Regions from separate parts of the Streptosporangium sp. CA-135522 genome, predicted to be linked through region 3. Evidence: predicted binding sites of a transcription regulator. Region 3 holds the regulator's gene; each other region holds the start of a gene.
What was found. The regulator HrcA, encoded in region 3, represses chaperone genes, less so after heat shock. The targets are predictions, from matches to a motif close to TTGGCACTCTCNNNNNGAGAGTGCCAA.
Positions count from the first base shown of each region.

Region 1: the regulator HrcA is predicted to act here: its motif matches at 3,489-3,515, upstream of groES (co-chaperone GroES).
Region 2: the regulator HrcA is predicted to act here: its motif matches at 4,713-4,739, upstream of groL (chaperonin GroEL).

Region 1 is NZ_CP192026.1:1,257,636-1,264,550, forward strand. Features, by position in the region: gene ACQPYK_RS06325 (class I SAM-dependent methyltransferase) at 1-690, opposite strand, end outside; gene ACQPYK_RS06330 (Uma2 family endonuclease) at 710-1,348, opposite strand; gene ACQPYK_RS06335 (FAD-dependent oxidoreductase) at 1,510-2,853, opposite strand; gene ACQPYK_RS06340 (MarR family winged helix-turn-helix transcriptional regulator) at 2,948-3,421, shown strand; gene groES (co-chaperone GroES) at 3,606-3,917, shown strand; gene groL (chaperonin GroEL) at 4,008-5,633, shown strand; gene ACQPYK_RS06355 (sigma-70 family RNA polymerase sigma factor) at 5,908-6,546, shown strand; gene ACQPYK_RS06360 (hypothetical protein) at 6,716-6,915, shown strand, end outside; gene ACQPYK_RS06365 (DUF5319 family protein) at 6,880-6,915, opposite strand, start outside.
Region 2 is NZ_CP192026.1:9,709,291-9,716,205, reverse strand. Features, by position in the region: gene ACQPYK_RS45610 (alpha,alpha-trehalose-phosphate synthase (UDP-forming)) at 1-1,265, opposite strand, end outside; gene ACQPYK_RS45605 (RNA polymerase sigma factor) at 1,367-1,924, shown strand; SAM riboswitch class I at 2,234-2,374, shown strand; gene thrC (threonine synthase) at 2,389-3,678, shown strand; gene ACQPYK_RS45595 (MoaD/ThiS family protein) at 3,702-3,977, shown strand; gene ACQPYK_RS45590 (cold-shock protein) at 4,309-4,509, shown strand; gene groL (chaperonin GroEL) at 4,850-6,475, shown strand.
Region 3 is NZ_CP192026.1:2,590,862-2,597,776, reverse strand. Features, by position in the region: gene ACQPYK_RS12325 (PhoH family protein) at 1-992, opposite strand, end outside; gene ACQPYK_RS12320 (histidine triad nucleotide-binding protein) at 1,084-1,434, opposite strand; gene ACQPYK_RS12315 (SigE family RNA polymerase sigma factor) at 1,719-2,198, shown strand; gene ACQPYK_RS12310 (hypothetical protein) at 2,195-2,860, shown strand; gene ACQPYK_RS12305 (16S rRNA (uracil(1498)-N(3))-methyltransferase) at 2,865-3,596, opposite strand; gene dnaJ (molecular chaperone DnaJ) at 3,639-4,781, opposite strand; gene hrcA (heat-inducible transcriptional repressor HrcA) at 4,794-5,807, opposite strand; gene ACQPYK_RS12290 (hypothetical protein) at 5,991-6,722, shown strand; gene ACQPYK_RS12285 (DUF3097 domain-containing protein) at 6,778-6,915, shown strand, end outside.

The DNA of each region.
Region 1 (6,915 bases), 1.3 Mb from region 3:
GGCCTCCTTGACATCGCCCTTGTAGGAGACCCACTCGGCCTCGGCGCCGGTGGGGATGAACTCGTAGGGGATGCCCGGGGCGACCTTCAGGCAGGCCGCCCGCGCCTTGGCGACCATCTCCAGCACCTCGGGCCAGGGCGGTGAGTAGGCCATCGGGTCGAAGGTCCGCCCCCGCGCGGTACGGCGGGCCGGATCGGCGAACAGGACGTCGAAGGCGGCCGGATCGATCGTGGCGGCGTCGGCCGCGCGGACCGAGACCCGGTCTCGGAAACCGAGGGCGTCGGCGTTGGCCCGGGCGATCGCGGCGGTGAGCGGGTCGGCGTCCACGGCCTCCACCTCGCATCCCGCCCGGGCGAGCGCGAGGAGGTCGCCGCCGATGCCGCAGCAGACGTCGGCGACCCGGGAGCCGGGAGAGATGCGGCGGGCCCGGTGGTCGGCGACCTCACGGCGGGTGGCCTGCTCCAGGCCGTTCGGCGTGAAGTACATCAGATCGGCGTCGGCGCCGAACTTCTCCCGTGCCCGACGCCGGAGCGTGGCCTGGGTGAGCGCGGCCGAGGTGAGGCCGGCGTCGTAGGTCTTCCTGAGCCGTGTCACCGCAGCCACGGGGTCGTCGCCCGCCAGCTCGGCGGCCGCCCCCAAGGCCTCCTGGCCGCGCGGCGTCAGTAACTCCCGGAATGCGTCAAGGTCCACGTCGTCCGACGTTACCGCCTCAGCTCAGGAGGTCGGCCAGGTCGATTTCGATGGGAAACGGCACCTCGACCGAGAGCCTGCCGTGGTGGATGCCGGTGGGGACGTAGACGCACGTGGCGGGATCGAGCTCGTAGACGTAGACGACCGGCTTGCCGGCTTCTTCCTCGATGCGCCAGAAATGCGCTATTCCAGCTCCGGCGTAACGTCGCGGCTTCACCTCGCGATCACGCAGCTTGGACTCGGGCGAGACCACCTCCACGACCAGATGGACCTCCTCGGGGACGTATGACGTGCGGTCGTGATCATGATTCAGGGCTGCGTCGATGAGCAGCACATCGGGACAGGGGCGTTGTCTCACGCCGAGCGTGACGTCCATCTGGGTGGCCACCGCGAGCCGCTCGGGCGCCTGGGCCTCGAAGCTGCTCGCAAGCCTGCGGATCACGACATCGTGGAAGCGCTTCTGGGGGGACATGAAGATGAGGGCTCCGTCGACGAGTTCTACGTGCTTGAAGAAGTCCAGCTCGCCGTTGGGACCTTCGTCGGGAAGGCGGTCGAGGTCGTCGGCCGTCCATCCCCTGCCCGGGGGATAGGGCCAATTGTCGAGCAGGTCGCCGACCTCGCTCAGCGTGCCCGTTTCCTCGCTTATCGTGCTGGTCACGCCGTCCACCGTAGCGTCGCCGTCGTTACCGTGCGTGCTCATTGGTTTACATTCCTGTCGGAGGTCGCCTCGTCCTCCCGTATGTTCCCCGAATCCCGGGCCGGCGTCGCTGGGAAGTGGAGCGGTTCGCATGTGGCCCGGGAGCTCGAAGGGTGCGCGGGTCACACGTCGGCGCCCCGGTAGGCCGTCAGGTCGCCGATGAACTTGCGCCTCAGTGCCGGGACCAGGGCGGTCGTCCTGAAGAACGCCCGGGTGGCGGCGAGGACCAGGCGTCCGACGACGGGCCGGTGGAGCGGGTCGTCGCCGCCGGTGCCGTTCTGTGCGAGGGAGTCGGCGACGCGGGCGAAGCCGTACGGGATCATCTCGGCCTCGTAGGCGCCCACCGCCTCCAGTGCGGTCTTGTCGCCGGCGTGCGCGGCGACCAGCTCTCGGCACAGGAGCATGGCGTCGCGCAGGGCGGTGTTGGCGCCGACGCCGTGGCCGGGGGTCATGGTGTGGATGGCGTCGCCGAGCAGCGTGACGCCGGTGGTCTTCCACGGAGGGATCGGCACCGAGGTGCGGATGTTGACGGGGAAGCAGCTTCCGGGGTCGGCGGCCTCGAACAGCTCGCGCATGTGCGGGTGCCAGTCCCGGGTCATGTCCAGGACCAGTCGCTTGAGCTCCTCGCCGCGCATCCGCAGCACGTCGGGCGGGAACTTGTCGGTCGCGGCGGAGAAGCCCCAGTTGATGTAGTCGCGGGTGTTGTCGTACAGCAGGCCGGGCCACCGCTCGATCAGCTCGGCGTCGTTGCCGCCGACGGTGTGCTTGAGCGAGCCGTCGCGGTCCCACTTGAACTCCATGACGTGCCAGATGCAGAACCGTCCTTTGGGGGCGAAGGTCAGGGAGATCCCCTCGAACGCCTCGGCCGGCAGCAGCGCCCTGGTCCGGGCGGTGATCTCGACCTTGGCCGAGATCGCGATGACGCCGGTGTCCTTCACCTCGGCGTGCGGCAGGTACTGCCGGCGGACCCTGGAGCCGGTGCCGTCGGCCGCGACGAGCACGTCGCCGGTGGCGCGGGAGCCGTCGGCGAAGAAGGCGGTCACCGTGCCGTCCTCGTGCAGCTCGTAGTGGGTGAACTCCTTGCCGTGATGGACGACGTCGTCCATGCCGGTGAGCAGCACCTGGCGCAGGGTCATCCGGGAGACCGAGCGCTCGCTGTCGACCGGGTCGTCGTTCGGGAGGAGCTCGAACGACGCGGTCGTCCGCAGTCCCTCGGTCAGCACGTTGAAGAACTTCGGCGACCGGGCGCAGGTCGCGACGTAGGTGTCGAACAGCTCGGGCGGCAGGCACTCCTTGAGCGCGCGGTTGCCCATGGGGTCGATGCCGACGCGGTAGCCGTACAGGCCGTCGGAGCGAGTCTTGTGGCGCTCGTAGACGGCGACCGAGACTCCGGCCCGCTTGAGGCCCTGGGCCAGGCACATCCCGCCGGTGCCCGCGCCGATGACGATCACATGGAGAGGACGCAAGACGACTCCTTCGTTTTCCCTTGAAAAGCTTGTAGCTTGATGTTCGAGACATATTTATCTTGATGATCGAGAGGCTTGAATGTCAAGAGAAAACATGGGCGAGCTCATATCCGCGCTCGGCGAGGAGATCCAGGCGAACCAGGCGGCGGTGGACGCCTTCGACGAGGCGGCGGCCGTCTGTCTAGGGGTCAACCGCACCGACCTGCGATGTCTGGAGATCCTGATGCGGCGCGAGGCCGTCACGCCCAGCGTCCTGGGGGCGGAGCTGGGGCTGACCACGGGCAGTGTGACCGCGATGCTCGACCGGCTGGAGAGGCTGGGCCACCTCACGCGCTCACCCGATCCCGGTGACCGCCGCAAGGTCGTCGTGCGGGCCACCCCCGAGGCCGTCGGAAAGGCGATGGAGCTCTACGGCCCGATCGTCGAGGCGGGGCGCGGCATCACCGCCGGATACTCCGAGGCCGAACTCCGGGTCATGGTGGACTTCCTGCGGCGCTCCCGCGAGCTGTACGAGGAGCAGATCGCACGCGTTAGGGGCCTGCCGGCGGTGGTGCGGCGGCGGGGGTGACGTTCGCGGGAAGCGCAGACGGGCGGTTCGTGTTGACTGTCAAGGCCTCCTTGCATACTGTTCCGTATTGGCACTCTCCCCTTGAGAGTGCCAACTAATATGCGACGAGGCAGGTCTGACATCCGCGACGGCAGACCGCTGGTCGCCTCTTCTAGATCATCCAAATCTGAAGGGGAGGTCCGACGTGACGACCGCCACCAAGGTTCCCGTTAAGCCGCTCGGCGACCGCATTGTGGTCCAGCCGCTTGAGGCCGAGCAGACCACCGCTTCCGGCCTCGTGATCCCGGACACCGCCAAGGAGAAGCCGCAGGAGGGCAAGGTCCTCGCGGTGGGCCCCGGCAACTGGGACGAGGACGGCGACAAGCGTATCCCGCTCGACGTCAAGGAGGGCGACATCGTCCTCTACAGCAAGTACGGCGGCACCGAGGTGAAGTACGGCGGCGAGGAGTACCTCGTGCTCTCCGCTCGCGACGTGCTCGCCATCATCGAGAAGTAGTTCTCGCTTCATAAAGATGACGTATCGAGCCCCGGGCCGCGCGAGCGCCCGGGGCTTTGATGCGCCGACGTACTTTTAGAGAGGATTGACATGCCGAAGATCCTGTCGTTCGAGGAGGACGCCCGCCGCGCTCTCGAGCGTGGCGTGAACGCCCTGGCGGACGCCGTGAAGGTGACCCTCGGTCCGCGCGGCCGCAACGTCGTCATCGACAAGAAGTTCGGTGCGCCGACCATCACCAACGACGGTGTCACCATCGCCCGTGAGGTCGAGCTGGAGGCGCCGTACGAGAACCTCGGCGCGCAGCTCGCCAAGGAAGTCGCCACCAAGACCAACGACGTCGCCGGTGACGGCACGACCACCGCGACCGTCCTGGCCCAGGCGATGGTCCGCGAGGGTCTGCGCAACGTCGCCGCCGGCGCCCAGCCGCTCTCGCTCAAGCGCGGCATCGACCTCGCGGCCAAGGCCGTCAGCGACAAGCTGATCGAGTCCGCCCGTCCGGTCGAGGACAAGAAGGAGATCGCGAACGTCGCGACGATCTCCGCCCAGGACGCCAAGATCGGCGAGCTGATCGCCGAGGCGTTCGACAAGGTGGGCAAGGACGGCGTCATCACCGTCGAAGAGTCCAACACCATGGGCCTGGACCTGGAGTTCACCGAGGGTCTCCAGTTCGACAAGGGTTACCTGTCGCCCTACATGGTCACCGACCAGGAGCGCATGGAAGCGGTCCTGGAGGACCCCTACATCCTGATCACGCAGGGCAAGGTCTCCTCCGTCGCCGACTTCCTGCCGCTGCTGGAGAAGGTCGCGCAGACCAAGAAGGCGCTGCTCGTCATCGCCGAGGACGTCGAGGGCGAGGCCCTGGCCGTCCTGGTCACCAACAAGATCCGCGGCACCTTCACCTCCGTCGCCGTCAAGGCGCCGGGCTTCGGTGACCGCCGCAAGGCCATGCTGCAGGACATCGCGATCCTCACCGGCGGCGAGGTCGTCAGCGAAGAGGTCGGCCTCAAGCTGGAGAACGTCGGCCTCGAGGTCCTCGGCACCGCCCGCCGCGTCGTGATCACCAAGGACGCCACCACCGTCGTGGACGGCGCCGGCGACCAGCAGGCGATCTCCGACCGGGTCAGGGAGATCCGGCACGCCGTCGAGCAGTCCGACTCCGACTGGGACCGCGAGAAGCTCCAGGAGCGCCTGGCCAAGCTCGCCGGCGGTGTCTCCGTGCTGAAGGTCGGCGCGGCCACCGAGGTGGAGCTCAAGGAGAAGAAGCACCGTCTCGAGGACGCCATCTCCGCGACCCGCGCCGCGATCGAGGAGGGCATCGTCTCCGGCGGTGGCTCCGCTCTCATCCACGTCGCCAAGGTCCTCGACGACCTGGGTCTGTCCGGCGACGAGGCGACCGGTGTCGCCGTGGTCCGCAAGGCGCTCATCGAGCCGGCTCGCTGGATCGCCGAGAACGCCGGCCGTGAGGGCTACGTCGTGACGACCAAGGTCTCCGAGCTCTCCGCCGGTCAGGGCTTCAACGCCGCCACCGGCGAGTACGGCGACCTGATCGCCCAGGGCGTCATCGACCCGGTCAAGGTCACCCGCTCGGCCGTCCAGAACGCCGCCTCCATCGCCGGCATGCTGCTGACGACCGAGGCCCTCGTGGTGGACAAGCCCGAGGAGGAGGCCCCGGCCGCCGCCGGCGGTCACGGCCACGGTCACGGCCACGGCCACTGATCTCCACCGATCCGGTACGGCTCGCGCTCCCCTCGGGGGCGCGAGCCGTTTCGTTTTCCGGTAAACCGAAAGGGGCCCCAAAGCGTCACGGCGCGTCGCGCGGAAGGCCAAACGTCCTTCTAACAAATAGCCGACTTATTTGTCTATCAAGTGAAATATTTACGCATACTAAGAGCCTTGCTGTCGCCATTCGATTACGCCCCGTTATCTCCGCCTCAATGTGACCAATCCGTAGCCGTTCGCCATGACGACAGGCCCTATCGGGGCGGGCATCATGCCTAACGTGACCGAGGGATGCGTCGCCGACGCCAAAAGTGGGGTAAGGCTTGCGACGAGATCTGAGGGGATCGCCCATAGGGATGATCTCAAGGATCTGACGAGCCTCGCCGTTCAGGGAGATCGCACCGCGATCGAAACCCTGATCGCGCAGTTACGGCCAATGGTCGTCCGTTATTGTCGTGCTCGTCTCGGCCGGGTTTCCGGTCAGTACCACATCGCGGACGACGTGGCTCAGGAGGTGTGCATCGCGGTGCTGTCCGCGCTGCCCCGATACCGGGACATGGGGCGCCCGTTCGCGTCCTTCGTCTTCGGCATCGCCTCCCACAAGGTGGCCGACGCGTTGCGCAGCTCCGTGCGCTCCGCCGTACCCACCCAGGACCTTCCGGACGGGCCCGACGAGGGGCCCGGCCCCGAGGAGACCGTGGTCCGCTACATCGAGGCCGAGCACGCCCGCAGACTGCTGTCCAGGCTCCCGGACAACCAGCGCCAGCTGCTCATGCTCCGAGTGGTGTCGGGCCTGTCCGCCGAGGAGACGGGTAATGTGCTCGGCATGTCACCGGGTGCGGTTCGTGTTGCGCAGCACCGGGCGCTGGCCCGGCTGCGAGCGATGGCGGAGCTGGAGTCGATAGCTTGACCGCGGAGCAGTCGAGCCGGCGGGGGAGGCGCGGAGCGCGCGGCGTGGCCCCTGGGGCCGGCGAGGGTGCCGGGCCGGGGCGGAGCGAGGGCCCCGGGGCCGGCTCGGGCCTTGCGCGAGCACGGGGCGGGGCGGGTGCGGCCGGCGCGGATGCCGGGCGGGCGCGGCCATGACGACGGTCCATCCGCGACGTCCGGTCCGTAGATACGGGCCGGAGGAGGATCCGGCCCTGGCCGGGACCGACGCCGTCCTGGAGGCACTCTCCCGCAGGGAGGCCGTCTCCACATCCGACGTCGCCGTCAGGCTCCTGTCCGCGCTGATCGACGACGTCGATCAGCGGTGTTCTTCGGTGTCGATCACACCGTCCAC
Region 2 (6,915 bases), 3.2 Mb from region 3:
ATGAGCGCGTGCTCGCCCAACTCGGCGGCGGCGCCCGCCTCGCGTGACAGGACCAGCGCGCTGTCGGGGGACAGCACGGGACCCTCCTTGGCCACGAGGTTCATGCCGTCGCGGATCGGATTGACCAGCAGCACGTCGGCCAGCCGGTAGGCGGCCAGCGAGCGAGGGTAGTCGTCGTGCACGTTGAGGATCACCGGGTCCCAGTCCTCGGTGGCGTACTCGTCCTCGATCTCCTGGGCGCAGCGCTGCACCGCCGCGGTGTATTCGCGGTATTCGGGCAGATCGTGACGGGAGGGATAGGCGAAGGCGAGGTGCACGACGCGGCCGTGCCACTCGGGGTGGGCCGCCAGGAACTCCCGGTAGGCGGTCAGACCCCGGACGATGTTCTTCGACAGCTCGGTCCGGTCGATCCGTACGATCAGCTTGCGGTCGCCGACCTGGTCGCGCAGGGCGGCCATGTGCGACTCGACGTCGGGTTCGGAGGCTCGCGCCCACAGCGCCTTGCCGTCCACGCCGAGGCTGTGCACGCCGATCCGGGTGGTTCTGCCCCCGTGGGCGACCGTACGGCCCGCGCGGTCGACCTCCGCGCCGAGCACCGTCTCGCAGCAGTCCATGAAGGCTCCCGCCCAGCGCCCGGTCAGGAATCCCGCGTGGTCGGCGCCCAGGATGCCTTCGAGGAGCTCGATCCCGACGTCGTCGGGCAGCAGGCTGAAATACTCCGGCGGCGCCCACGGGGTGTGCGAGAAGTGGGCCACCCGCAGGTCGGGCCGCTCGCCTCTCAGCATGGCCGGAACCAGGGTCAGGTGGTAGTCCTGCACCATCACCCTCGCCCCGTGCGCGGCCTCCTCGGCCAGAGCCATCGCGAACGCCTCGTTGTAGGCCTGGTAGGACTCCCACTCCCGGCCGAAGCGGGCGTCGAACTGCGGCTGGTTGGGGGTGTCGTAGAGGAGATGGTTGACGAACCAGAGAGTGGAGTTCGCGACCGCGTTGTAGGCCCGGTGGAAGATCGTCGGAGGGATGTCGAGCATCCGCACCGCCCCGGTGTCGTAGCCGGCGTGGTCGAGCCGGCCGCCGGGTGCGAGCCGTACGGCGCTCCGGTCGCCGTCGGACAGCGCGGCGCAGACCCAGAGCATGTCGAGGTCCTTGGCCACCTCCGCCAGACCGGACACCAGGCCGCCGCCTCCCCTGCGCATGCTCAGGGAGCCGTCCTCGGAGAGAGTGAAGGAGACGGGGCCGCGGTTGGAGGCCACCAGGATCGCGTTCATTAGATCCCCTCGCCTAGGGACATGCTTGTCCCGAAGGTTAACCAAACATAACCCTCGACCGTAGGATGTCCAGCGACTGTGACCGCTGATGGGGGCTCGCGATGGCGCTGGACGAGACGACCGAGGAACTGGCCCGCTTGGCAGCCCAAGGCGATCACCGCGCGCTGGGCGAGTTGCTCAAGCGCATCGAACCGGACGTGCTGCGGCACTGCGGGCGCATCCTGCCCTATCGGCAGGACGCCGAGGAGGCGTGCCAGGACACGCTGCTCGCGGTGGCTCGTAACATCGGCCGGTTCGAAGGGCGGGCCCGGTTCACCACGTGGCTGCACATCGTAACCGCCAACTGCGCCCGGACCACCTACCGCTCGCTTAAGCGGCGCTCGGCCGAGCAGACCTCGGACGAGCTGCCGTTGCAGCGGCCCGACGTCGCCCGGGTGAGCGTGATCGCCGGATCCCGGCTGGACCTGCTCGACGCGATGGAGGCGCTGGAGGCCGAAAAGCCCGAGCTGGCCCAGGCGTTGGTGCTGCGCGACATCTGCCAGCTCGATTACAACGAGGTGGCCGAGCAGCTCGGCATCCCGCTCGGCACCGCCAAGTCCCGGATCCACCAGGCGCGCAAATACGTCCAGGGTGCGTTGGGCGACGCCTACGGCTTCTGAACGCGGCGTGACGTCGGCCGTTTCACCAGGGCCGTGGTTTCACCGGGCCGTGGTTTCACCGGGGGCGTGAAGGTGATCCCGGCACCGCGGCCTGGACGCTCGGACTCCATCGCTTCGCCGCGAGTTTGTCCACATGCTGTGGACAACGTGCGGTCGCGGGTGCGTGCGGCGTGTTTCGCGGCCGACGATCTGGCGAGAATGTCCGACAGGTAACACATTGCGTCTTGCACAGTGAGACACCTGGTCAGGATGGCGGCAAGGCGATGTAGAGTGCGTAGGACCTGCTCGTCAGGTTTCCAACTGAATATTTGCTCATCCAGAGGGGTGGAGGGACCGGCCCTGCGAAGCCCCGGCAACCCTCCCGGTTCAAGACTCGTGATCTGACGAGGTCGGCCGGGACAGGTGCCAATTCCGGTCTGTGACCAGGGTGGTCGCAGACGAAGATGAGGGAAAGGCCTCGCTTCATGGCGCTCGCAAGCACTGAAACCACCACCTCGCCCGTTCGCGTCGAAGACACGCGGAACAAGCCCTTCGGCCCCGCCGCGGCACTGTCCTGTCGCGAGTGCGGTGCCCGCTACGACCTCGGTCCCAGCTTCGCCTGCGTCGAGTGTTTCGGGCCCCTTGAGATCGCCTACGACTTCGGGCGCGTGACCCGGGAGCAGATCGCCGAGGGGCCGACGAACATCTGGCGCTACCGCTCGCTGCTGCCCGTCCCGGCGGACGTGGCGACCAAGCCCAACATGGCGCCCGGCTGGACCAAGCTGGTCAAGGCCGACAACCTCGCCCGTGAGCTGGGCATCCGCTCGTTGCACGTCAAGGACGACTCCGGCAACCCCACCCACTCCTTCAAGGACCGCGTGGTGGCCATCGCCGTCGAGGCGGCCCGTAACTTCGGCTTCCACACCCTGTCCTGCTCCTCCACCGGCAACCTGGCCGGCGCGGTGACCGCGGCCGCGGCACGGGCCGGGTTGGACGCCTGCGTGTTCATCCCCGCGGACCTGGAGGAAGCCAAGATCGTCATGGCGTCGGTCTACGGCGGCAGGCTCGTCGGCATCAAGGGCACCTACGACGACGTCAACCGCTTCTGCTCCGAACTCATCGGGGACGAGCTGGGCGACAAGTGGGGCTTCGTCAACGTCAACCTCCGGCCTTACTACGCCGAGGGCTCCAAGACCCTGGCCTACGAGATCGCCGAGCAGCTCGGCTGGCGGATCCCCGACCAGATCGTCATCCCGGTCGCGTCCGGCTCCCAGCTCACGAAGATCGACAAGGCTTTCAAGGAGCTGATCGCGCTCGGGCTCGTCGAGGACAAGCCGTACAAGATCTTCGCGGCCCAGGCCGAGGGCTGCTCCCCGGTCTCCGCCGCCTACAAGGCCGGTCACGACGTGATCCGCCCGGTCAAGCCGGACACCATCGCCAAGTCGCTGGCGATCGGAAACCCCGCCGACGGCCCCTACGTGCTGGACATCGCCCGGCGCACCGGGGGCGCGGTGGAGGACGTCACGGACGCCGAGGTCGTCGACGCGATCCGGCTGCTGGCCAGGACCGAGGGCATCTTCGCCGAGACGGCGGGCGGCGTGACCGTCGGCGTGCTGCGCAAGCTGGTGGCCTCCGGGCGGCTCGACCCCGATGGGGAGACCGTGGTCCTCAACACCGGCGACGGTCTCAAGACCCTCGACGCGGTGGCGGAACAGGCTCGCCCCACCGCCGTCATCCGGCCGTCTCTCGACGCATTCCGTACGGCTATCGCCTAGAAAATCGTGAAAGGTACTGAACTATGAGCGTTTCTGTGCGGATTCCGACGATTCTCCGAACCTACACCGATGGTACCGCCGAGGTGAGCGCCGAGGGCGAGACCCTGCGCGACGTTCTGCAGAAGCTCGATGCCGACTTCCCCGGGATCGGTGCTCGCATTCTCGATGAAACGGGCAAGATTCGCCGTTTTGTCAATGTCTACGTCGGAGATGAGGACGTCCGATTCGCGGACAACCTTGACACGGCGACGCCCTCCGGCGTTCAGATCTCCATCATTCCGGCGGTCGCCGGAGGCTGAGCGCCCAGCACTCGTCCCGCGGCTCCGGCCGCGTCTCCACGACACCCGCACCCGGTCCGACCGGGTGCGGGTGTCGTGTTTTGCGACGTGAGGCCATATCTCCGGGGCGGAGATACGATGCAATTTTTAACCAGATAAACACTCCGGCAAAAATCCACACCGCCCCTGAATGTGTACGTAAAGCAGTAGTTTGCTGATTGACTCTGTTGCCCTACGGTGTCCCACAGGTATGGTCGAGAACGATCGACGTAGGCGATGTCTACGCCTCGAAGATTGCGGACTTCGCGTGAGGAATGGGCGATGTCCTCAAGTCAAGTAAGAGGAGTCGGAAGTGGCGCAAGGCACCGTCAAATGGTTCAACGCGGACAAGGGCTACGGCTTCATCGCGGTCGACGGTGGTAAGGATGTGTTCGTCCATTACTCCGCGATCATGATGGATGGCTATCGCGCGCTCGAGCAGGGCCAGCGGGTCGAGTTCGAGATCACGCAAGGTCAGAAGGGTCCCCAGGCGGAATCCGTCCGGACGGTCTGACGTAGCCGTTCCGTCCATTCGTCGGGAGGCGACGGAAGCTCCCGTGGCAGCGCAGTCCACGAGGATCCTCCAGCGCTTCGACCCGGCTCGCCGCTCCACCGGCGGGCCGGGTCTTCGCTTTTCGGACATGGCTCCGGTCTAAGCTGGACGCAGGTCAGAGCGCCGCGGCTTGCACTCGGCAGGGTAGAGTGCTAAACAGTTCGTTGGCACTCCCTGTTGGAGAGTGCCAACCCTGGATCGAGACGATGGGACCCGCCGAACGGAGTCGCGGGTTCACATGCCGTCGCGGGCGTCGACTCGATCCGGTGCAAGCCACCCTGCGTTTGGGAGGTCTAGCCGTATGGCAGCCAAGATGATCGCGTTTGACGAGGACGCCCGGCGCGGTCTCGAGCGCGGTATGAACCAGCTCGCGGACGCCGTCAAGGTGACCCTCGGCCCCAAGGGCCGTAACGTCGTTCTGGAGAAGAAGTGGGGCGCCCCCACGATCACCAACGACGGTGTCTCCATCGCCAAGGAGATCGAGCTCGAGGACCCCTGGGAGAAGATCGGGGCCGAGCTCGTCAAGGAAGTCGCCAAGAAGACCGACGATGTCGCGGGCGACGGCACCACCACCGCCACCGTGCTCGCCCAGGCTCTGGTACGTGAGGGCCTCCGCAACGTCGCCGCGGGCGCCAACCCGATGTCCCTGAAGAAGGGCATCGAGGCCGCCGTCGAGCGCGTCTCCGAGGAGCTCTCCAAGCTGGCCAAGGACGTGGAGACGAAGGCGCAGATCGCCTCCACCGCCTCCATCTCCGCGGGCGACCCGCAGATCGGCGAGATGATCGCCGAGGCGATGGACAAGGTCGGCAAGGAAGGCGTCATCACCGTCGAGGAGAGCAACACCTTCGGCCTGGAGCTTGAGCTCACCGAGGGCATGCGCTTCGACAAGGGCTACATCTCGCCCTACTTCGTGACCGACCCGGAGCGTATGGAGGCCGTCCTCGACGACCCGTACATCCTCGTCGTCAACTCCAAGGTCTCCGCCAACAAGGACCTGCTCCCGGTCCTCGACAAGGTCGTGCAGGCCGGCAAGCCGCTGCTGATCATCGCCGAGGACATCGAGGGCGAGGCCCTGGCCACCCTGGTCGTCAACAAGATCCGTGGCCTGTTCCGCTCGGTCGCCGTCAAGGCCCCGGGCTTCGGTGACCGCCGCAAGGCGATGCTGGGCGACATCGGCATCCTGACCGGTGCCCAGGTCATCAGCGAGGACCTCGGCCTCAAGCTCGAGTCCACCTCGCTGGACCAGCTCGGCCGCGCCCGCCAGGTCATCGTGACCAAGGACGAGACCACCATCGTCGACGGCTCCGGCGACGCCGAGCAGATCGCCGGCCGGGTCAACCAGATCCGCGCCGAGATCGAGAACACCGACTCCGACTACGACCGCGAGAAGCTCCAGGAGCGTCTCGCCAAGCTGGCCGGCGGCGTGGCCGTCATCAAGGCCGGCGCGGCGACCGAGGTTGAGCTCAAGGAGCGCAAGCACCGCATCGAGGACGCCGTTCGCAACGCGAAGGCGGCCGTCGAGGAGGGCATCGTCCCCGGCGGTGGCGTGGCCCTGCTGCAGGCCGGCGCCAAGGCGTTCGACAAGCTGGAGCTGCTCGGTGACGAGGCCACCGGCGCCGCGATCGTGCGCAAGGCTCTTGAGGAGCCGCTGAAGCAGATCGCCGTCAACGCCGGCCTTGAGGGCGGCGTCGTGGTGGAGAAGGTGCGCAACCTCACCCCCGGTGAGGGTCTGAACGCCGCCTCCGGCGAGTACGTCAACATGTTCGAGTCGGGCATCATCGACCCGGCCAAGGTGACCCGTTCCGCTCTGCAGAACGCGGCGTCCATCGCGGCGCTGTTCCTCACCACCGAGGCCGTCATCGCCGAGAAGCCCGAGAAGGCCGGTGCCGCTCCCGCAATGCCGGGCGGCGGCGACATGGACTTCTAAGTCCAGCCGCTTTCACAGAAAGAGGCGACCCCGAGCTTCCGGGGCCGCCTCTTTTCGTGTTCCCCTCCGGGCCGTTCACCTCTTCGGGCCGTTCACCCCTCCGGCCGTCCCTCTTCCGGTCGCTCACCGCTCCGGTCGTTCCTCTTCCGGCCTCTTCCGGCCGTTCGCCGCTCCTTCGTTCGCCGCGGCGCGATCCGAGAGGCGACCGAACCCGTTCTTTTCCATGCGGTTCACGATCTGTAAAGAGGCCGTTTCCATCGGGTGACCGCATGGCCCCCGCGGAAACTCCAGAAACGACTCAGGTCCTAACTCCGGGCCTTGACCCAGCGTGACCACCACGGCCGGGGGCATATCCGGCGACCCCCGGCGTGGTGGGCCGGGACATTGTCGTGGAGCGCCGTCGCGCGGGCGCGGAACACGTCGAATTTCGCGAAACGCTC
Region 3 (6,915 bases):
TAACGCCCGTAGGCGTCCACGATGTCGCCCACGAGCCTGTGCCGCACCACGTCCGCACTGGTCAGACGGCTGAAGTGGATGTCGGCGATGCCTTCGAGGATCTCCTGCACCACGCGCAGGCCGCTCAGCGTGCCACCCGGCAGGTCGACCTGGGTGACGTCGCCGGTGACGACGATCTTCGAGTTGAAGCCCAGCCGCGTCAGGAACATCTTCATCTGCTCGGGCGAGGTGTTCTGCGCCTCGTCCAGGATGATGTAGGCGTCGTTGAGCGTACGGCCTCGCATGTAGGCGAGGGGGGCGACCTCGATCGTGCCCGCGGCCATCAGCCGGGGGATCGAATCGGGATCGAGCATGTCGTGCAGCGCGTCGTAGAGAGGGCGCAGGTAGGGGTCGATCTTCTCGTAGAGCGTGCCGGGCAGGAAGCCCAGCCGCTCGCCCGCCTCGACCGCGGGGCGGGTGAGAATGATCCGGTTGACCTTCTTCTCCTGGAGCGCCTTCACCGCCTTGGCCATCGCGAGGTAGGTCTTGCCGGTGCCGGCCGGACCGATGCCGAAGACGATGGTGTGCTTGTCGATCGCGTCGACGTAGCGCTTCTGGTTGACGGTCTTCGGACGGATGGTCCGGCCCCGCGAGGAGATGATGTCGAGGGAGAGCACCTCGGCCGGGCGGTCGGAGGTCATCCGCAGCATCGCGATGCTGCGCTCGACGGCGTCCGTCGTGAGTTCCGCGCCTCCCTGGACGAGCTCGGTCAGCTCTTCGAAGAGGCGCACCACGATGCTGCTCTCCTCCGGGCTGCCGGTGATGGTGATCTCGTTGCCCCGGACGTGGATGTCGGCACGGAAGGCGCCCTCGATGACGCGCAGCAGCTCGTCGCGCGAGCCCAGCAGGCTGACCATCGAATGATCGTCCGGAATCACCACCTTTGCCTGGGTCCGGCTGGGACCCTTCGTTCGCGGTGGGGATGTTCTGCTGGAATCGTTTGTCTCGGACATAGGCGGGCCTTTCGGCCTGTTCGCCTCCAGATATCGGCGTGGGACTTCTACGCCATCGTATCCGTGATCCACGCGATCGCGCTTGCCGGTTTTATCCGGGGGGCCAGGTCAGGCCGCGCCCGCCGAGCACGTGTCCGTGCACGTGGAAGACGGTCTGGCCGGCCTGCGCGCCCGTGTTGAAGACCAGGCGGTATCCCGCGTCGGCGACGCCCTCCTGCTGGGCGACCGCGTGCGCCGCCTTGATCACGTCGTCGGCGAGCCCGTGGTCGGCGGCGGCCAGCGCGGCCGCGTCCGGGTAGTGGTCCTTGGGGACCACGAGCACATGGGTGGGCGCCTGCGGATTGACGTCCCGGAAGGCCAGCGTGCGGTCGGTCTCATGGACGATCTTCGCGGGGATCTCCCCGGCCACGATCTTGCAGAACAGGCAGTCGGCTTCACTCACCATGCAGGCACCCTATCCTCCCCCGGCGTTGCCAATCGGTGATGGTCCATCGCCAGCAAAGAAAGATCCACCCGGATAAGGTGGGTATGCAAAACTTCAACAACTACAGACCATGCGATTAGCGCGATATGGCCGCCTGGCGAGGACACGACTGGGTCATGCCCCCTAATGAACCGGAAGAGCGTAAACCCTCTGGGAAGGCCGAGCGTCCCACTGATGTGACCACCGAGACCCTCGTGGCCGACAGGTCGCTCGGGGCGGTGCCCGTCGAGTGGGACGCCGATATGGCCGTTACCGCGCTGTACAGCGCGCATTACCGGTCGCTTGTGCGTCTCGCTGTGTTACTCGTCCGCGATATGGCAACCGCGGAGGAGGTCGTGCAGGACGCGTTCGTCGCCATCCACGGCGCCTGGCGTCGCCTGCGTGACACCGACAAGGCACTCGCCTACCTGCGTCAATCGGTCGTCAATCGATCGCGCTCGGTGCTTCGGCATCGGGCCGTCGTGGAGAAGTACGCGCCCAAGGGCATGCCGGACGCGCCGAGCGCCGAGAACGGCGCGATCGGCGAGTTCGAGCGGTCCGCCGTCATCGAGGCACTTCGCGGTCTTCCCGCGCGCCAGCGGGAGGCACTGGTCCTGCGCTACTACGGAGACCTGTCGGAAGCACAGATCGCCCACGCGATGGGCATCAGCAAGGGAGCGGTCAAGAGCCACACGGCCCGTGGCATGGCCGCCCTACGAACTTCACTGGAGCAACTGTCATGACCGAGTCCCCCGACGAGTACGGCGAGCTGCTCCGCCGTGTCCTCAGCGCGGAGGCGGACTCGGTCGTTCCCTCCCCGGACGGGCTGGAGATCATCCGGGCCCGTGTGGAAAGACGCGGGCTCCGCGGGCTGATGTGGTGGCGCGCCGGAGCCTCCGTCGCGGGAGCCGTCCTGGTCGCGGCCACCGTCGTCATGATGGTCCCGCAGTTCCGCGAGCAGGTGACCCGGCAGATCGACGACGTGAACTTCACCCAGTCGGCCCCGCCCGAGCTGTCGGCCACCTCGCGGGCCCCCGCCAACGACGACGCCCACCTTCCGGCCGCCACCAAGCCGGGGCCCGCGACCACGGCGCCCCTGCCGGCGGCCACCCCGTCCAGGACCGCGGTGCCCAGCCCGAAGCCGAGCGCGAAGCCGACTCCCCGGCCCACGCCGACCCCGAGGCCCACGCCGGCACCCACCTGCCCCACGACGCTTCCCGACACCTCAGCGGTCGAGCCCGAGGATCCTCCGAAGGAGTGCGGTAAGACGCCGGCCCCGAAGCCCTCGGAGTCCGTCACGCCCTCCGATCGCCCGTGCTCGACCGAGGGGTGCCCTCCGTCGGAGGAGCCCCCGATGCCGACCGAGGCGGCGACGGAGGTGGCGACGGCCGTCTCGGGCGGCTAGGCGGTCACCAGCGTCCGGTGCGTGTCTGGAGCACCGCCGCCGCCGCGACCCCGGCCGTCGAGGTGCGCAGCACGGTCGGGCCGAGCAGCGCGGGCACGGCCCCCGCCTCGCGGAACGCGGCGATCTCCGCTTCGGCGACCCCGCCCTCGGGACCGACGACCACGACGATGTCACCGGCCTCGGGGAGCTCCAGAGTGGACAGCGGGCAGGCCGCCTCCTCGTGCAGCACGAGGCCCAGGGCGGCCGCCGACAGCAGTGCGGCGACCCGGGAGGTGGTGGCGAGCTCGCTCACCTCGGGCAGGTGGAAGCGGCGGGACTGCTTGCCCGCCTCCCGCGCCGTGGAACGCCAGCGGCTCAGCGCCTTGACCGCCCTGTCGCCCTTCCACTGGGTGATGCACCGGGTCGCGGCCCAGGGCACGATCACATCGACCCCCGCCTCGGTCATCATCTCCACCGCCAGCTCACCCCGGTCCCCCTTGGGCAGCCCCTGCACCACGACCAGACGGGGCCGCGGGGCCGGCACGTCGTAGCGGCGCAGCACCTCGACGCGCAGGGACTCCTTGCCCGCGTCCAGGACCACGCACTCGGCCACGGCGCCCGCGCCGTCGGTCAGGTCGAGCCGCTCCCCGGCCCGCAGCCGCCGTACGGCCGCCGCGTGACGCCCTTCGGGGCCGCCGAAGGTGAACTCCGCCCGCGCCAGGTCGGCCGGCTCGGCCAGGAAGACCGGAGCCGTCATCGGCCGTCGAAGGCGTGCCGGCGAGGCCGGGAGGCGTCGCGGTCAGCGGCCATTGAACGCATCCCGCAGCCGGGAGAAGAATCCCTGCTGGCCGGGGGCGAACTTACCGGGCGGGCGCTCCTCGCCGCGGAGCTTGGCGAGCTCGCGCATGAGCTCCTCCTGGGCGGGGTCGAGGCGGGCGGGGGTCTCCACGTTGACGTGGATCAGCAGGTCGCCCCGGCCGTTCTCGTTGAGGCGCTGGACGCCCCGGCCGTACAGCGGGATGGTCTGCCCGGACTGGGTGCCCGGCCGGATGTCGAGCTCCTCGGCGCCGTCGAGCGTCTCCATGGTCAGGATGGTGCCGAGCGAGGCCGCCGTCATCGGGATCTGCACGGTGCAGTGCAGGTCGTCGCCACGACGCTCGAAGATCTCGTGCGGGCGTTCGACGATCTCCAGGAACAGGTCGCCGGGCGGGCCGCCGCCCGGACCGATCTCGCCCTCGCCGGCGAGCTGGATGTGGGTGCCGTCTTCCACGCCCGCCGGGATGCGGACCTTGATGGTCCGCCGCGTGCGGACCCGGCCGTCGCCGGAGCATTCCTGGCAGGGGTTGCGGATGATCGAGCCGAACCCGCCGCACTGGGGGCAGGGGCGCGAGGTCATGACCTGGCCGAGGAAGGAGCGGGTGACCTGGGAGACCTCGCCCCGGCCGTGGCACATGTCACAGGTGTCGGGGTGGGTGCCGGCCGCGGCGCCGGAGCCCGTGCAGACCTCACAGAGCACGGCGGTGTCGACGACCAGCTCACGGGTGGTGCCGAAGGCCGACTCGCGCAGGTCGAGCTCCACCCGGATGGTGGCGTTGCGGCCCCGGCGAGCACGCGACCGGGGCCCGCGGCCACCGCCGCCGCCGGCCGCGCCGAAGAAGGCGTCCATGATGTCGCTGAACGGGAAGCCCGCGCCGAAGCCGCCGGCGCCCGCACCGGCGCCCGAGGCGAACGGGTCGGCGCCCATGTCGTACATCTGGCGCTTGTTGGGGTCGGACAGGACCTCGTAGGCCTGCGTGATGTCCTTGAACCGCTCCTGGGTCTCAGGGTCGGGGTTCACGTCGGGATGCAACTCCCGCGCCAGACGGCGGTAAGCCTTCTTGATCTCTTCCGCACTGGCGTCACGGCGCACCCCGAGGGTGCCGTAGTAGTCGCTCTTAGCCACTTAGTTGACCTCTTAGGATGCAGCCAGGATCTGGCTGACGTAGCGTGCCACCGCGCGCACCGCGCCCATCGTGACCGGGTAGTCCATTCGCGTCGGACCCAGCACACCGAGCCGGGCCAGTTGTTTGTCCCCCGAACCGTATCCGGCGGCGACGATCGATGTGCCCTGGAGACCCGTGTAGGGGTTCTCCGAGCCGATCCGCACCGTCAGAGCCGACAGGTCGGAGGTCTCACCGAGCAGGCGCATCAGCACGACCTGCTCTTCCAGGGCCTCCAGCACGTCGCGGAGACCGACGGTGAAGTCGGCTCCCGCGAGGTTGGCCGCCCCGGCGAAAACGATCTTCTCATCATGCCGGTCCACGAGGGACTCCAGCAGCACCGACAGGATCGTGGCCGCCAGCGGCCGGTCCTCCACCGCGAGCCGGGCGGGCAGGTCGGCGACCATGTCGGGGACCCTGGCCAGCCCGCACCCGTCCAGGCAGGCGTTGAGGGTCGCGCGCAGATGGGCGACGCGGGCCTCGTCGACCACGTCGGGCAGCTCGATCACGCGCTGCTCGACCCGTCCGGTGTTGGTGATGAGCACGAACATCAGCCGGCGCTCGCTCAGCGGGACCAGCTCGACGTGCCGGACCGTGGAGTTGGTCAGTGTGGGGTATTGCACGACGGCGACCTGACGGGTGAGCTGCGCCAGCAGCCGCACCGTGCGCATCACGACGTCGTCGATGTCCACGGCGCCGGCGAGGAAGCTCTCGATGGCCTTCTTCTCCGCGCTCGACAACGGCTTCACCTGCGAGAGCCGGTCGACGAACAGCCGGTAGCCCTTGTCCGTGGGCACCCGGCCGGCGCTGGTGTGGGGCTGGGCGATATAGCCCTGCTCCTCCAGCACCGCCATGTCGTTGCGGATGGTCGCCGGCGACACACCGAGGTTGTGCCGCTCGACGAGAGCCTTGGAGCCCACCGGTTCGTTGGTGGACACGTAGTCCTCGACGATGGCACGGAGCACCGCCAGTTTACGATCGTCGACCAACGTGCTCACCTCCCTGCCCGCACCCGAACGTGAAACGTCAGGGCTGGCACTCTGTGTTCCCGAGTGCCAAGTGTACGGCTCTCGCCCGCGGGGTGCGATAACGCGACGTCGGGAGGATGAGGCCAAGCGTCCGTCAAGTCAATTGCTATCGGGATACAAGCGACAAGGCCCACAATCTACGACATGTCCCACGATTTCGGATCCCCCTCGGGTGGCGCCTCTGCCGGCGCGCCCGGTCACGGCGCGCCCCAGCAGCCCTACGGCCACCAGCAGGGCGCCCCTTCTTACGGCTACGCGCCACCCGGATACGGCACGCCTCAGGGACCGCCGCCGAAGACGAAGATCAAGCCCAGCATCGGCTGGATCGTCGGCGCCTGGCTCGTCTTCGTGCTCAGCATCATCGTCGGTATCGCCGGTTTCGCCGGCGGAATCTTCAGTGCGATCACCGATGCCGCCCCCACCAGCTCGTTCGGCTCGGACAAGACCGTCACGGTCAGGCTCGACCCGGCGGACAAGCCCGCCGTCTACGTCTCCGCCGAGACGGGCACCAAGTTCGAATGCCAGCTCCAGGGCGACCCCGCGAAGGTCAGGCTCGAACAGCCGGGCGTGCAGCAGACCGTGACCGCCGACGGCGTCATCTGGGAGATGGCCCTGCGGGTGGGAGTGGACAAGGCCGGCGACTACCAGCTCACATGCACGGCTCCCGAGACGTCGAACGCCAGGTTCGGCGTGGGCAAGGAGATCGCCGCCGGTTCGGTGATGAGCGGAGCGGTCGCGCTGTTCGCGGTGCCGGCACTGGGGTTCCTGCTGGCCGTCATCGTGACGATCGTCGTGCTGGTCAGGCGGAGCGGCGCCCGCAAGCGCCGGGCCGCCGCGGCCGGGCAGTGGGGACAGCCCGGACCCTACGGCGGGTGATCGCGGCCTTTGCTACCGTCCCCTTGATCCCTGAAGAGAGGACGGGCGGTCGGTGATGTACGAGCGTGACGTGCTGTCGGAGAACTGGCGACGCCCCCTCAAGGGGAAGATCCCCCAGGTCCCCGCGGAGCTCGACCTGGTCGTGGAGGACGCCGACGGCGGCTTCTGCGGCGCCGTGGTGGCCTGCGACAAG